2 regions of the Mesorhizobium sp. BHbdii genome follow, and region 1 is predicted to be linked to the other one. Evidence: predicted binding sites of a transcription regulator. Region 1 holds the regulator's gene; the other holds the start of a gene.
The links. Region 1 encodes PhoB, which activates phosphate uptake and scavenging genes when phosphate is short. Its sites were predicted from a motif close to TGTCATNNANCTGTCAT; they were not measured.

Region 2: pstS (phosphate ABC transporter substrate-binding protein PstS) is a predicted target of PhoB. The motif match lies at 4,055-4,071, and genes of this name have one in related genera.

What each region holds. Positions count from the first base shown of each region.
Region 1 is NZ_JBSPKX010000005.1:182,179-189,861, forward strand. Features, by position in the region: partial or broken gene ACWTU8_RS24355 (sugar ABC transporter permease) at 1-800, opposite strand, end outside; gene xylF (D-xylose ABC transporter substrate-binding protein) at 942-1,982, opposite strand; gene ACWTU8_RS24365 (ROK family protein) at 2,211-3,458, shown strand; gene phoB (phosphate regulon transcriptional regulator PhoB) at 3,635-4,324, opposite strand; gene phoU (phosphate signaling complex protein PhoU) at 4,341-5,048, opposite strand; gene pstB (phosphate ABC transporter ATP-binding protein PstB) at 5,087-5,902, opposite strand; gene pstA (phosphate ABC transporter permease PstA) at 5,915-7,528, opposite strand; gene pstC (phosphate ABC transporter permease subunit PstC) at 7,521-7,683, opposite strand, start outside.
Region 2 is NZ_JBSPKX010000001.1:763,307-770,989, forward strand. Features, by position in the region: gene ACWTU8_RS03665 (AraC family transcriptional regulator) at 1-163, shown strand, start outside; gene ACWTU8_RS03670 (AraC family transcriptional regulator) at 235-366, shown strand; gene ACWTU8_RS03675 (slipin family protein) at 394-1,158, opposite strand; gene ACWTU8_RS03680 (NfeD family protein) at 1,155-2,546, opposite strand; gene ACWTU8_RS03685 (2OG-Fe(II) oxygenase) at 3,014-3,757, shown strand; gene pstS (phosphate ABC transporter substrate-binding protein PstS) at 4,195-5,289, shown strand; gene ACWTU8_RS03695 (Na/Pi cotransporter family protein) at 5,374-7,104, shown strand; gene ACWTU8_RS03700 (pseudouridine synthase) at 7,183-7,683, opposite strand, start outside.

The DNA of each region.
Region 1 (7,683 bases):
CAGCGAATTAGTCGACGCATTGAGACGGGCCGACGCAATCGCCGCGCTGATCGCGGCCAGAACGCCCATGATCATGAACACCTTCATAGTCACCGAGCGCGTGTTAATGCCGGCGAGTTCTGCCGCTTCCGGATTGCCGCCGATGGCAAAGACATAGCGGCCGAAACGGGTGCCGCTGGTGATGAAGGTCATGACGATGCCCACAGTGACCGCGATCAGCACCGGTATGGCGATGCCATGGGCGATGAACAGCCCGCCTTCCGGGACGGTGATGCCGGTCCGCTGGGCGTACTGGCGAACGATGCCGATCGGCCAGGGATAGGAATTGGCGATCCAGATGGCGCCGAGGATGGCGGCGCAAGCGACAACCCCAAGCAAGGTCTCCGCCCAGACGGGACGCAGCGGGAACTTGAACCGCTTGCGCTGCGACCGGCCGTTGAGCAGCATCAAGGCGACGGCCACACAGGCGAGAATGCCGACAATCCAACTTGCGGTTGCTCCGATCGAGCCACGCGGCCCGCCACTCATGAGCTGAAAGGTGGCGTCGAGCGGCGCGACGGTGCGCCCGCTCGTCATCAGCCACGCCCGCCGCGCCAGATCAGCAGGCCGCCCAGCGTCACGATGATGGCCGAAACCTCGAGATAGGCGATAATGAAGCCCTGGAGCGCGCCGACCATGCCGAGCATGCGTATGTCGAGCTCGGTTGCCTTGAGAGGGCGGCCGACCGGGCTGAGCTCGGATTCACGCGCCCGATCGGCGCCTGTATCGGCGGCCGGCGTGCTGGAAGTCGTGTCGGTCATGATGTCCTCCCACCGGTTGCCGTTTGCCGCGGATGCCGGAAGCAGCTTGGAAGTTATCCGCGAGAAGCGGAAAAACAATTCTTTTTGAAAAAACGCCGCGGCGTGAAGCCGCCGCGTTTCAGGCTTCTTGCGAAGGCCGGATCAGTTGCAGACCGGGACCGTGCCCGCCGCCACGCCGGCGCAGACCTCTTCCTTCTTGATCCAGCCCGCGTCGATGACGACGTTGAGATTGTCCTTGGTGACGGCAATCGGCGTCAGGAACAGCGACTTGACGACATTGCCGCCCGGCGTGGCGAAGTCCTTGACGCCGGCAATGTCTGTCATCTGCTTGCCGTCGGCCAGTTGCGAGGCGATCTCGGCGGCGTTCTTGCCGAGCTCGCGCGCGTCCTTCCACACCGATACGGTCTGTGTGCCGAGCGCGATGCGGTTCAGCGCGGCATGGTCGCCGTCCTGGCCCGACACCGGAACGGATCCGGCCAAGCCTTGCGCCGTCAGCGCCGCGACGACTCCACCAGCGGTGCCGTCATTGGCGGCAACCACCGCATCGACCTTGTTGTCGTTGGCGATCAGGAACTGTTCCATGTTCTTCTGGGCGCTGGCGGGAAGCCAGCCGTCCGTATAGGCCTCGCCGACATTCTTGATCTTGCCGCTGTCGATGGCATCCTTGAGCACTTCCATGGAGCCGGCGAACAGGAAATCGGCATTCGGATCGGCGCCCGAGCCCTTGATGAAGACGTAATTGCCTTCCGGCGCCACCTTGAACACTTCGCGGGCCTGCATGCGGCCGACTTCCTGGTTGTCGAAGGTCAAATAGAAGACGTCCTTGTTCTCGATCAGCCGGTCATAGCCGACGACTGGAATGCCTTCGTCCAGCGCCTTCTGCACCGCCGGCCCGATGGCCGAGGCATCCTGCGCAAGGATGATCAGCGCGTTGGCGCCCTGCGAGATCAGGCTTTCGACGTCGGTCAGCTGCTTGCCGGGATTGGACTGTGCATCGGCGGAAATATACTTGTCGCCCGCGGCCTCGATCGCCGACTTCATGGCGGCTTCGTCAGTCTTCCAGCGCTCTTCCTGGAAGTTCGACCACGAAACACCAATGACCTTGTCCTTCGCCTGTGCGACCGACGCGAGCGTCAGCGACATGGCGATCCCCGCCAGAATGGCGGCTGTGAATCTCTTCATGATATTCCTCCTGCGCCGCGTACGGCGCGACCAACTGGCCCGAAGGCCTGCACAAAGGATCCAACGCCGAAGCACTGTCAACATGAATTCTGATGGATTTTGGTGTCTGCCGGCTTTTTTTCGAGCCTCGGAATAAACAATGACAGGTCCTTCTGCTTCTGCCAGTGTTTGTCGGCCTGACGGCTTCCGATTCATGAGCGGCCGCGGCAATAGGGAGGACGCTAAACAATGTCGGTTGGGATCCGCCATGACGATTTGCGCCGGCGCAACCGGGCGATGGTTATTTCGGCCGTACGCCGCGCAGGGCAGCCGTCACGGACCGAGATCGCCGCAACCACCGGCCTCAGCCATTCGACCATATCGGCGATCTCTTCCGACCTGATCCACGAAGGCATCCTGGCCGAGAGCAAGGCGAGTGAGACCGTTTCGCTGAAACGTGGCCGGCCGCAGGTTGGCCTCAGCCTCAATCCGGAAGCCGCTGCGGTATTGGCCGTCGTGTTGTCGCTGAATTCCCTTTCGGTCGCTGTCATCGACTATGCCGGACAAGTGGTCGCCGAGAAACAGCGCCGGCTGGACACGCTGACCATGTCGCGCGACGAGCTGATCGATGAATGTGTCGCCATCGTCCGGCGCCGGCTCGAAGACCCCGACCTCGACGTCCAAAACGTCGCCCGCATCGCGCTGGCGATCCAGGGTATTACCGATTCCCATGCGCGCGCCATGTTGTGGTCGCCGATCACGCCGCAGACGAACATCGCCTTCGCCGACATTCTGGAACGCGAGTTCGGCATCCCGGCCATCATGGAGAACGACTGCAACATGATGGCCGTGGCGCTGCGCTGGCGCGACCCGGATCGCTACCGCGACGATTTCATCGCCATCCTGCTCTCGCATGGCATCGGTATGGGGCTGGTGCTGAAGGGCGAGCTGTTCACCGGCACCCATTCCTCAGGCGGCGAATTCGGCCACATGATTCATCGGCCGGGCGGCGCGCTTTGCCGCTGCGGGCGGCGCGGTTGCGTCGAGGCTTATGCCGGCAATTACGCTATCTGGCGCAACGCAAGGCAATTGAGCGAGAACGCCGAGCCGGTCGCCGATGTCAGCGACGCCGAGATGCGGGCACTGGCGGCCCGGGCGCGCGAGACGGACGGACCGGAGCGCGAAGCCTACCGCAAGGCCGGCGAGGCGCTCGGCTTCGGGCTCGGCAGCCTGTTCGCGCTGATCGATCCGGCGCCGGTCGCCATGGTCGGTCCCAGCGCTGCCGCCTTCGACCTGATCGAGCCGGCCCTGCGCGAGGCCATCGCCCAGACCGCCGGCGGCGAGCATTCGGGTTCGATTTCCTTCGACACCGAGCCGAACGAACTGCCGCTGATCCGAGAAGGCTGCGCCATGCGGGCGCTGAGCTTCGTCGACCAGGAGATCTTCGGGCCGAGCATCCAGGCACGAGCCGGTTCGGTCGGAAAGAACGTGGCTTGAACTCGAAGGCAGGGATCCCCGGATCGCGACTTGGGGTGTGTTGAGATTCAGGTCAGGCCGAGTCGAGAATGGTGGGTTCCGAGAACGGAGCGGAGCGTACTTTTGGGTACGTGAGCACCGGAAGCGCAGGAAGCCGGCGTTCGCAGGCCCGGCACCACCTGAATATCAGCACATCCCTAGTCTTCCCTGATGGCATAGCCCGCGCCGCGGATGGTGCGGATGACATCGGGCATGCGACCATTGTTGACCGCCTTGCGCAACCGGCCGACATGGACGTCCACCGTGCGCTCGTCGATGTAGATCGTCTCGCCCCAGACATTGTCGAGCAACTGGCTGCGCGAGAAGACCCGACCCGGGTGCCGCATCATGAATTCGAGCAGCCGGAATTCGGTCGGCCCGAGCCGGATCTCGCTCTTCTTGCGATAGACCCTGTGCGATTCGCGATCGAGCATGATGTCGCCGACCTTCAGCACGCTGGACAGTACTTCCGGCTTGGCGCGGCGCAGCAGCGCCTTGACCCTGGCCATGAATTCCGGTGTCGAGAACGGCTTGACCAGATAGTCGTCGGCCCCGGTGGAAAGGCCGCGCACCCGGTCGCTCTCCTCGCCGCGCGCGGTCAGCATGATGATCGGCAGCCGCTCGGTTTCGGGACGCACCCGAAGGCGCCGGCAAAGCTCGATGCCCGAAACCGCCGGCACCATCCAGTCGAGCACCAGAAGATCGGGCACATTTTCCTGCAGCCGGATTTCGGCCTCGTCGCCGCGCGTCACCACCTCGACCTGATAGCCTTCGGATTCCAGATTGTAGCGGAGGAGGACGCCCAGCGGCTCTTCATCCTCCACCACCATGATGCGCGGCGCGATCATCGGCCGGTCACTCCTGTCATGTCGCCGGCGCCGACATCGTCGTTTCGTCGAGCTTCGGGCGATCCGCCGGCAATTGCTCCCCGGTCACGACAAAGTAGGCGTTTTCGGCTATGTTGGTGACATGATCGCCGATGCGTTCGAGATTCTTGGCGCAAAACAGAAGATGCGTGCAGGCGGTGATGTTGCGCGGATCCTCCATCATGTAGGTCAGGAGTTCGCGGAAAACCGCGGTGTATTTCACGTCGATCTTCTGGTCGTCGGCGCGCAGTTCTTTCAAAGCGCCGGCATTGCGCGACACATAGTGCTCAACCACCCCGCGGAGCTGCACAAGAACGAGATCCGCCATCGCGTCGATACCGTGCGACAGATTACGCGGCGTGGCGCTCTGCCCGACTGCGCTGACCCGCTTGGCTATGTTTTTGGCCAAATCGCCGATGCGCTCGAGATCACCGGCCATGCGGATTGCGCCGACCACGGCGCGCAGATCTTGCGCCATCGGCTGCCGCTTGGCGATCAGCGTGATCGCGCTATCGTCGAGTTCGCGCTGCCGCGCATCCATGATCGCGTCGTCCGAGACGACACGCTGCGCCATCGCATTGTCTGACGCAAGCAACGCGCGGATCGAGGCTGCGACCATCGCGGCGGCGAGCTCGTCCATGTCGCGGATCAGCCTGTCGATGTGCTCCAGTTCCTCGTCGAAAGATGCGACGGTGTGTTCACCCATGATCCTGTCCTCGTGTTCGAAATTCGCTGCCGGACCGCTCAGCCGAACCGGCCGGTGATGTAGTCCTGGGTGCGCTTGTCGTCGGGATTGGTGAACATCTTGTCGGTTGCGCCCTCCTCGACCAGGTAGCCGAGATGGAACATCGCCGTGCGTTGCGACACGCGCGCTGCCTGCTGCATCGAGTGGGTGACGATGACGATCGTGTAGTTCTGGCGCAGTTCGTCGATTAGTTCCTCGACGCGGGCGGTGGCGATCGGATCCAGCGCCGAACAGGGCTCGTCCATCAGAATCACTTCCGGCGACACGGCGATGGCGCGCGCGATGCACAGGCGCTGCTGCTGTCCGCCGGAGAGACCGGTGCCCGACTCGAGCAGGCGATCCTTGACCTCGTTGAACAGACCGGCCTTCTTCAGGCTCGATTCAACGATGCCGTCCAACTCGGACTTGCTCCTGGCCAGGCCGTGAATGCGCGGACCGTAGGCGACGTTTTCATAGATCGACTTCGGAAACGGGTTCGGCTTCTGGAATACCATGCCGACGCGAGCTCGCAGCTCGACGACATCGATTTTCGGGTCGTAAACATCCTCGCCGTCGAGCGTTATCTTGCCGCTCACCCGCGCGATATCGATCGTGTCGTTCATTCGGTTCAGGCAACGCAGGAAGGTCGACTTGCCACAGCCCGATGGGCCGATCAACGCCGTCACCTGGTTCTCGCGGACATCGAGGTCCACGTCGAACAGAGCTCGCTTCTCGCCGTAATGAACAGAGACCTTTTCGCCCTTCATCTTGATCGAAGGGGCATTGGTTCCGCTGCTCAGTTTCTGTTCGACGCCGGCTTCCGTCATGATGTTCATATCCTCTACCCCTTACCAGCGCCGCTCGAAGCGCCTGCGCAGTATCACCGCAATGGCGTTCATGATGACCAAAAACAGCAGCAAAATCAAAATCGCCGCCGAAGTCTTCTGCTGGAATCCAGCTTCCGGGAAATCCGCCCACATGAATATCTGCACCGGCAGGATCGTCGCGGGATCGGTAAAGCCGCCGGGAATGTCGACGATGAAGGCGACCATGCCGATCATCAGCAACGGCGCGGTTTCGCCCAGCGCATGCGCCATTCCGAGAATGGTGCCGGTCATGATGCCCGGCATCGCCAGCGGCAGGACGTGATGGAATACGGTCTGGACCTTGGACGCTCCGATGCCAAGCGCTGCCTCGCGGATCGACGGCGGCACGGCGCGCAGCGAAGCGCGCGAGGCGATAATGATGATCGGCAGGGTCATCAGCGCCAGCACCATGCCGCCGACCACCGGGGCCGAGCGCGGCATGCCGAAGAAATTCAGGAATACGGCAAGTCCAAGCAGGCCGAAGACGATCGAAGGCACAGCCGCCAGATTGTTGATATTCACTTCGATGATCGTCGTCAGCCGGTTCTTGGGCGCAAATTCCTCAAGATAGATAGCCGCCGAAACGCCGATCGGAAAGGCGATGGCGAGCGTAACGATCATGGTCAGGAACGATCCGACGACCGCGCCCCAAACACCGGCCAGTTCCGGCTCGCGGCTTGCGCCGGTGAAGAAGAAGATCGAGTTGAATCGGCTTTCGATTAGGCCGGCGCTCTTCAGCGTGTCGAGCCAGACGATCTCCTTGTCGGAAATCTTTCGCGATGCTTCCGGCGTATCGATGACGCGCAGGAATGCCTCGCCGCTCGCGGCGGGCGCCGTGCTGTCCAGCGCCTCGATCACCGTGCCCTTTGCGACCGCCGTCCTGTTGGGCCCCGGCGACAGCGCGGTGAGCTTGACCGTGCCGCCGTTGAACACGACCAGCAGCGATGATGCACCGCTCGTCAGCGTGAGCATGCCGTTTTCGCCTTCGGTCGCACCACGGCCGCGCGCCAGCGCCAGCATGGCATCGTCGCCGAAGGTCAGATCGATGTCGCCGCTGGTTTTCGAAGGCGTGACGCTTGTCGAAATCGCTTCGTCCGAACCGACGTCGGCCAGCAAACCCTTAAGATAGAGGTCAGCAAAATCGTCAACTGGAACCGCATAGTCCACCGTTCCTCCGAGCATCCCCGGATTAGCCGCAATATCCTTGCGCAGGAAGACGCCTGTGCCGGTGGAAATCAGCCCGCGCAGCAGACGCCTGTCCTGACGGCTCGTAACATCCGGAAATCTCGCCGCAAGCGCTTCCTGAGCGATGGCGTCGTAGTTCACTGCATCGAGTTTTGCCGGGTCGACCTTGGCCGCCGAAAGGTCAATCGGCAGCGTCAGATAGTTCTGCCGCAGCGCCGGGATCGCCTGCGTCACGATCGTCGACAGGAGCAGCACAAGGAATAGGCCGGCCAACGCGACGGCTCCGGCGCCAAGCCATTTGAACCACGTTTCCGTGCGGTAACGACCCTTCAGCCGCGCCTTCGCGGCACCGTCGGTATGAATGCTGACCGGCCGTCCGACGGCGCCGAATGACGAGATCGCATCAGTCATATTGCTCTCGGTATTTCTGGACGACGCGCAAAGCGACGATGTTGAGGGTAAGCGTGATGCAGAACAGCACCAGGCCGAGTGCGAAGGCTGCCAGCGTCTTGGCGCTGTCGAACTCCTGATCGCCCACCAGCAGCGTCACGATCTGCACGGTCACG
Region 2 (7,683 bases), on a different contig from region 1:
AGCAAAAGGCGAGGCGGCTGAATTGGCCGGCTTGCGCGGTCTGCGAGCAGCCAGGGTGCAGGCTATTTTGGCGAAGATCGCGGACAATTTTGCCGACCCACCCTGTCATCTCGGCGCAACGCGTGGCGGAAGAACTCGGCCTGTCGGCCCGCTATGTCCATGATCTTCTTCAGGAAACCGGTTATCAGGTTTGCCGAGCACGTGCTCGAACTGCGCTTGCAGAGAGCACACAAGATGCTCTCACAGCGACACAACGACGGCATGCGGGTCAGCGAAATTGCCCTGATATGTGGATTCAGCGACATATCGTATTTCAATCGCTGCTTTCGTCGGCGCTTCGGCTATACGCCAAAGAGCGCCAGGTGAAAGCTGGACGCCGGCCCGTCGGTGAACTCACTTCTCCTCGCCGGGCGGCTTGATGAAATGACCGAGCAGGTCCATCGGCACCGGAAACACGACCGTCGACGAGCGCTCACCGGCGATGTCATGGAGAGCCTCGAAATAGCGCAGCTGCATGGCCTGCGGTGTCTCGGACAGCATCTTGCCGGCCTCGACGAGTTTTGCCGCCGCCTGCTGTTCGCCGTCGGCATTGATCACTTTGGCACGCCGCAGCCGTTCGGCCTCGGCTTGCTTGGCGATGGCGCGGACCATGTTCTCGTTGAGGTCGACATGCTTGATCTCGACGTCGGAGACCTTGATGCCCCAGGCATCGGTCCGCTGGTCGAGAATCTCCTGGATATCGCTGTTGAGCTTGTCGCGTTCGGCCAGCATTTCGTCGAGCTCATGCTTGCCGAGCACCGAGCGCAAAGTGGTCTGTGCCAGCTGGTTGGTGGCGGTCATGAAGTCCTCGACCTGGATCACCGCCCGCTCGGCGTCGACGATACGAAAATACAGCACCGCGTTGACCTTCACCGAAACGTTGTCGCGCGAGATCACGTCCTGCGGCGGCACGTCCTGGACCACCACCCGCAGGTCGACCTTCACCATCTGCTGCACGAACGGGATCAGGATGATCAGGCCGGGGCCCTTGACCCCGGTGAAGCGGCCGAGCGTGAAGACCACGCCGCGCTGATATTCCCTCAGGATGCGAATGGCCGCGGACAGGAACATGACCACGACGAGCGCTGCTACCAGATAGGCCACATAACCGATGATCACTGCCTTGCTCCATCGCTTCTCACATTGCGACGCCGTATCGTCAGCACGAGACCGCTGACGTCAGCCACCTCGACGCTGTCGCCCACTGCAACGGGTTCGTCGGCCTTCGCCCGCCAGCGCTCGCCCCGGGCCAGCACGTGGCCCTCGCTGCCCTCCCAGTCGAGGACCTTGGCCGGCAGCCCTTGCATGGCCTGTGCGCCAACGCGCGGAACGTTCTTGCGGGCCGCCCACAGATAGCTGCCGGTCAGCAGCGCCAGACCGAGCGTCAGGACGGCAGCCGTGCCGATGACGGCCCACGACATCTCGAAGCCGGGCCCCTCGATCCTGAGCAGCATGGCAGCGCCCAGCAGAAACGCCGCCACGCCTCCCAGCCCAAGCACCACTGTGGGATTAAAGACCTCGACGACGAGGAAGATGATGCCAAGCAGCATCAAGGCAAGGCCGGCATAGCTGATCGGCAGGAGATTGAGCGCATAGAGCCCGAGCAGCAGGCAGATCGTGCCGATCACGCCTGGCGCGACCGCGCCCGGGCTGGTGAACTCGAAGACGAGGCCATAAACGCCGATCAGCATCAGGATGACGGCGATGTTCGGGTCGGTGATGACGGCGAGAAGCCGGATGAGCCAGCCGGGCTCCAGCGTTTCAACCGGCAGCCCTTTGGTCGCCAACACCTCTTTCCTGCCGGCTATTTCCACCGTCCGCCCGTCAGCCAGCTGAAGCAGTTCGGTCGTGTCGCGGGCGACGAAGTCGACGACACGCTCCTGCAGCGCCGCGTTGGCCGACAGGCTGGCCGCCTCGCGCACCGCCTTTTCACCCCAATCGGCATTGCGCCCACGCAGTTCAGCCAGGCTGCGGATCAGGGCAACCGCGTCGTTCGTCGCCTTGGCGATCATCGCATCGCCCGCCGGTGGGCTCTTCGGGTCCTTGCCGGCTTCTGGGCCATTGTTCTTGTCGTCGCCGCCAGGAAAGGATGGCAGCGGCCCGCCCATCTCGATTGGCGTTGCCGCGCCCAGATTGGTGCCGGGCGCCATCGCCGCCACATGGGTTGCGTAGAGGATGTAGGTTCCGGCGCTCGCCGCATGCCCGCCGGCGGGCGCGACATAGCCGATGACGGGAACCGGCGAGGCGAGGATGTCGGCGATGATCTCACGCATGCTGGTGACCAACCCGCCGGGCGTGTCCATCTGCAGGATGAAAACCTCGGCGTTCCGCTCTGCGGCCACCGCCAGCGCTTCCTCGAACTGCATGGCGCTCGCCGGACCGATGGCGCCGTCTATCTCGATGCGCAGTGCAGTCCTCTCCTGGCCGCTCGCCTCTTCGGTTGCGGAAGAAACCAACACAGCGGCTACAAAAGCCGCGGCAAGCAGGGCCACACGCGCGAGTTTCACGCTCAAAGCTCCCTATCAGGGATATGGGCCCGATTTTGCCAAAATCCATGCTGCGGCGCGCGCAGCGGCGCAATGGCGATTGGCGATCTCGCCCGCAAGGGGGAGATGCCCGGCAGGGCAGAGGGGGTGCTGTCGCTCGAACTCTCAAGACCTGGGTTCCTCGCCCACCGCGAAGCGGGGGAGAGGTGGCCGCGAAGCGGCCGGAGAGGGGGCTTCGTAGAGCGCGGTTCCCCCTCTCCGTCTCGGCTTCGCCGAGCCACCTCTCCCCCACTTTCGTGGGGGCGAGGAACCCAAGCTGGATGAGGCCGCGATCCTTCGCCCCCCTTGTCCTGCCGACATCTCGCCCGCAAGGGGAGATCGGCAGCTCCAATCCTGTGCCTAACCCCATTGGCATGAAACGGGTGGTTTGCGTGCGCTGCTTCACCCATCTGATTGCAGAAGCCGATGAAGCCAGAGGAGGCAAAGCCATGACCATTCATTCGATAGGTTCGAAAGCAGCGGTCCGATCGGCGGAAGCGCGGGTCGCCGGATATGATTGGCAGGCACTGGCCGAGGAGATGAGCGGCTACGGCTGCGCCGTGATGGAAAAGCTGCTGACACCGCAGGAGTGCCGAGAGATCGCCGGGCTCTATCCCGACGAAAGCCATTTCCGCAGCCATGTTCACATGGCGCGGCACGGCTTCGGCAAGGGCGAGTACCGCTATTTCCGCTACCCCTTGCCCGAGCTGATCGGCGGCTTGCGCACCGCGCTCTATCCGCGCCTTGCAGCGGTCGCCAACGAGTGGAACGAGCGCATGGGCATCGCCCAGCGCTACCCGGACGAACACGCCGCGTTCCTTAAGCAATGCCACGAGCAGGGCCAGACGCGGCCGACGCCGCTTCTGCTGCAATACGTTGCCGGCGACTTCAACTGCCTGCATCAGGATCTCTACGGCGATGTTGCCTTCCCGCTGCAGGTGGCGATCCTGCTGTCCGAACCCGGCGAGGACTTCACCGGCGGCGAGTTCGTGCTGACCGAACAGCGCCCGCGCATGCAGAGCCGCGCCGAGGTGGTGCCGCTACGCCAGGGCGATGCCGTCGCCTTCGCGGTCCACAATCGTCCGGTCCAGGGCAGCAAAGGCAGCTACCGCGTCAATCTCAGGCACGGCGTCAGCCGGCTTCGCTCCGGCCTGCGCCACACCGTCGGCATTATCTTCCACGACGCGAAGTAAAGGTGTTGTAGACTTCCTTCTCCCTTCTCCCCTTGTTGTGGGAGAGGGTGGATTGGCGCGCAGCGCCAAGACGGTTGAGGGGTGTTGGACGGAGCGCCGTCGTTGCCAAGCTGGAACACCCCTCATCCGTCGCCTTCGGCGACACCTTCTCCCACAAGGGAGAAGGGTGAGCCGCGCGAGGCGCAACGTTGGGTTCCAGTCCATCGGATCCCCAATTCTTCATAGGAGTCCGAGCGACCGGCGGGACAAGCGATCGCAGCAAATCCAAAATAAAAAAGTTTTACCCACAAAGATCTCTGTCATCCAATCGTTAACCAAGGTTCATACGATGAGCGATGTTGTTTCCCTGCCGGCGTTCGTTCGCCGGGCGGATGACTGTTGATATCTGCCAAGACTGAAAAGTACTATTTTTTTGCGCAGTATAGTCGGGGGTCGCCATGATGTTTGCAGCAAGCTTTGCGTTATTACGGCGCAAATGGGCGAAAATAACGGGATCACGTGGCGCCATCACGCTCGCTGTTGCCTTGATGATCGGGGCCGCTGCACAGGCCGAGCCCATTCGCGGCGCCGGATCGACACTGGCTGCCCCGATCATCGGCAAATGGGCAACGGCCTACGAGAACGCCCGCGCGGATGGCGGCGACTATATCTCGCCCGACTGGAAGGTTGACTATGAAATCGTCGGCTCGCTCGCCGGCGTCCTGCGTCTCGATCAGCCGGACATGGACTTTGCCGCGACGGATGCGCCGATCAACGCCGCCGAACTCAAGAAGGCCGGCCGCCAGCAGTTTCCGATCGTGATAGGCGCCATCGCCGTGGTCGTCAATCTCGACGGCATCGGCCCGGGAAGCCTTCGCCTGACGGGGCCGCTTCTGGCCGACATCTATCTGGGCAAGATCCAGTCATGGTCCGATCCCGCTATCAAGGCGGTGAATCCGGGTCTGGCGCTGCCCGATCTCAGGATCAGCGTCCTTCACCGCAAGGATGGCTCCGGCTCGACCTTTGTCTTCACGGAGTATCTGTCGGCGGTCAGCGACGAGTGGAAGACCAAATACGGCGCCAATACGCTGATCTCGTGGCCGCTCGGCGCCGATGCCGAAGGCACACAGGACCTCATTCGAGCCGTGCATGACACTCAGGGCGCGATCGCCTATGCCGAATCCGGCCAGGCCCAGCGCGCAAGCCTTTCCTACGCGCTGATCGAGAACAAATCCGGCAAGTTCGTCAAGCCGGAGCCGGCGGGCGTGCAGGCTGCCGCGACATCCATCGACTGGGCGCAAACGACCGATTTCTTCGCTTCGCTGACCGATCGAGACGGCGATGCCGCCTATCCGATCAGCACCGCGGTGTTCGCGATCGTTCAGGTCTCGGGCCGTTCGGAACATCACTATCGCCGCGTGCACGACCTTTTCCGGCTCGCCTTCACACAAGGTGCGGGCGATGCCGCAGGGCTCGGCTATGTGCCTCTGCCGGAGACGCTCGTCGACCAGATCGAACAGTACTGGGCAAGGCAGGAGCCCGTCGGAAACTGAGCGACAGAGCCAGGCTGCCTCGCGCAGCACCTGAACTGAACGTCATATCGCGCCGTGGTAACGGCTTGTTGGGGACTGCGTGACATGGACATCGATATCTTCAAGGACATCCTCGTGCCGGTGATCGGCGGGTTGGGCATCTTCATGCTCGGCCTCGATTTCATGGCAAACGGCATTCAGGCGCTTTCGGTCAACCGGATGCGCGCCTTTCTCGCCAAAGCCGCCGGAACGCCGATCAAGGGCGTGCTGGCAGGAACGCTGATCACCGGCGTCATCCAGTCGTCGACCGCGATGAGCGTCATGGTCGTCGGCCTGGTCAATGCCGGCGTCATCGCCTTGAGACCGGCAATCAGCGTGATCATGGGCGCCAATATCGGCACCACGCTCGGCAACGGGCTCATCGCCCTGCCGCTCGGTCCGCTCGGATTGATCCTGGCCGGCGTGTTCTCGCTGGTCTATTGCTTCTCCAAAAGCGAAAAGGTCAAGAACATAGCGCTCGCCGGCATGGGCTTCGCGCTGATCTTCTATGGCCTCAACCTGATGACCGGCGGCCTGCGTCCGCTACGCAACCTGCCCGAAGTCATGGCCTTGCTGCAAACCCTCACGGCCGACTCCTATCTCAACCTTCTCAAATGCGTGTTCATCGCCGCCGGCGTGACCGCCATGATCCATTCGTCCTCGGCGACGATCGGCATTGTGATGGGTCTTGGCGCCGCTGGCATTCTCGACTGGACCACCGCCGTCGCCTTTTCGCTCGGCGCCGATCTCGGCACCACGATCACCTCGTGGATGGCTTCGCTCAATCTTTCGAAGAACGCCAAGCGGACCGCTTACGCGCACATCTCGTTTAACATCATCGGCGTGTGCATCACCATCCCGCTGTTCTTCGTCTCCATGCAGGTCCTGGAATGGGCCATGCAGTTCTTCGGTGGCGATCCCGCCGTTCCGGTGATCGTCGACGGCAAGGAGACCTTTCCCCTGGTGCCGGTGGCGGTCGGCCTTTACTCGACCTTCTTCAACATCTTCAATACATTGTTGCTGTTCCCGTTCATCGGTGTGTTCGAGCGGGTTCTGTCGCGTGTCGGTCACACGGATGCCGACGACACGGAGGATTTCTCGACGCCGAGATTCCTCGACCGCAAGCTGGCGGGCGATTTTGCCAAGGCCGTTCCCGCCGTTCAGCAGGAGACGGCTCGCCACCTCCAGGCCGGCGCCATGTTCCTCGACATCGCACGCTCGTCCAAGAAGGCGCCGTCGGATCCGGGCGAGCACTATCTCGCAACCGACATCCTCAGCCGCGATATCCGTGCTTACACCGCCGAGCTGATGAAGGAGGATCTGCCTTACGACCAGCTTGATCTGATCGCCAGCCTGATCGAGGAAGCCGACTTCACGGCTGCCCTGACGGAATCGATGCATCAGGTGGCGCGCCGCGTCAGGCGTGAGAAGTTCAGCAGCCCGGCGCAGGCCATCGTCGACGTCGCGTTGAGCAAGCTCGATGCTTCGCTGCGGGAGATCTTGCCGACTTACGGCATCTCCGACCCGAATCTGCCGGCCGGCCATATCGATCTCCCGGAGGTCGAGGAACTGCGCGCCCGCACGCTGGCGCTCGGACCGAATGCCGGCGCCGCTGAACGCGGCACGATCCTGGCCCTGCTCGGTTCCATCGAACGCGCCGAAATCCTGATCCAACGCATCGATGCCGAGCGCAAATCGGTCAACCGGCAGAGCGTGCTCGCTCGTGCCTCGGCACGCAGGGAGGCCAAGCCGCACTCGATGGGCGATATCGGCCTCAGCCCGGTTCCGGCCGAGTAACGGTCAAGGCCTGGCGACAGGGCCGCCCCTTTCCCTTCTCCCACAAGAAGGGGAGAAGGGAGAGCGATGCGTCTTCGCTCAGGCCTGAAACATCGCCAGCTCTTCCGCCGTGAGGTGGCGTGCCTTGCCCTTGGCAAGGTCGCCGAGCTGCAATGGGCCGATCGCCACCCGCACAAGGCGAAGCACTTCCATGTCATAGGCGCCGAGCAGGCGGCGGATATGGCGGTTGCGGCCCTCGTCGAGGGTGATTTCGAGCCATGCAGTGCTGGTGCCGCTGCGCAGGATGTCGATCGACCGCGCCGTCAAATCCTCGCCGTCGACCGTTGCGCCGGCGCGCAACTGCGCCAGCATGGCCTCGTCGGGCAGGGCGCCGATCTGCACGTGATAGATCTTGGCGACGTGCGAGGCGGGGTCGAGCAGGCGCTGCGCAAAGCGCGTGTCGTTGGTCATCAAAAGCAGGCCTTCGCTGGCCTTGTCGAGGCGGCCGACCGGCGACACGAAGGGCAGGTCGAGTTCTGCCAGGCAGTCATAGACGGTGCCGCGGTCCTGCGGGTCGTCGCGGGTGGTGACCAGGCCGCG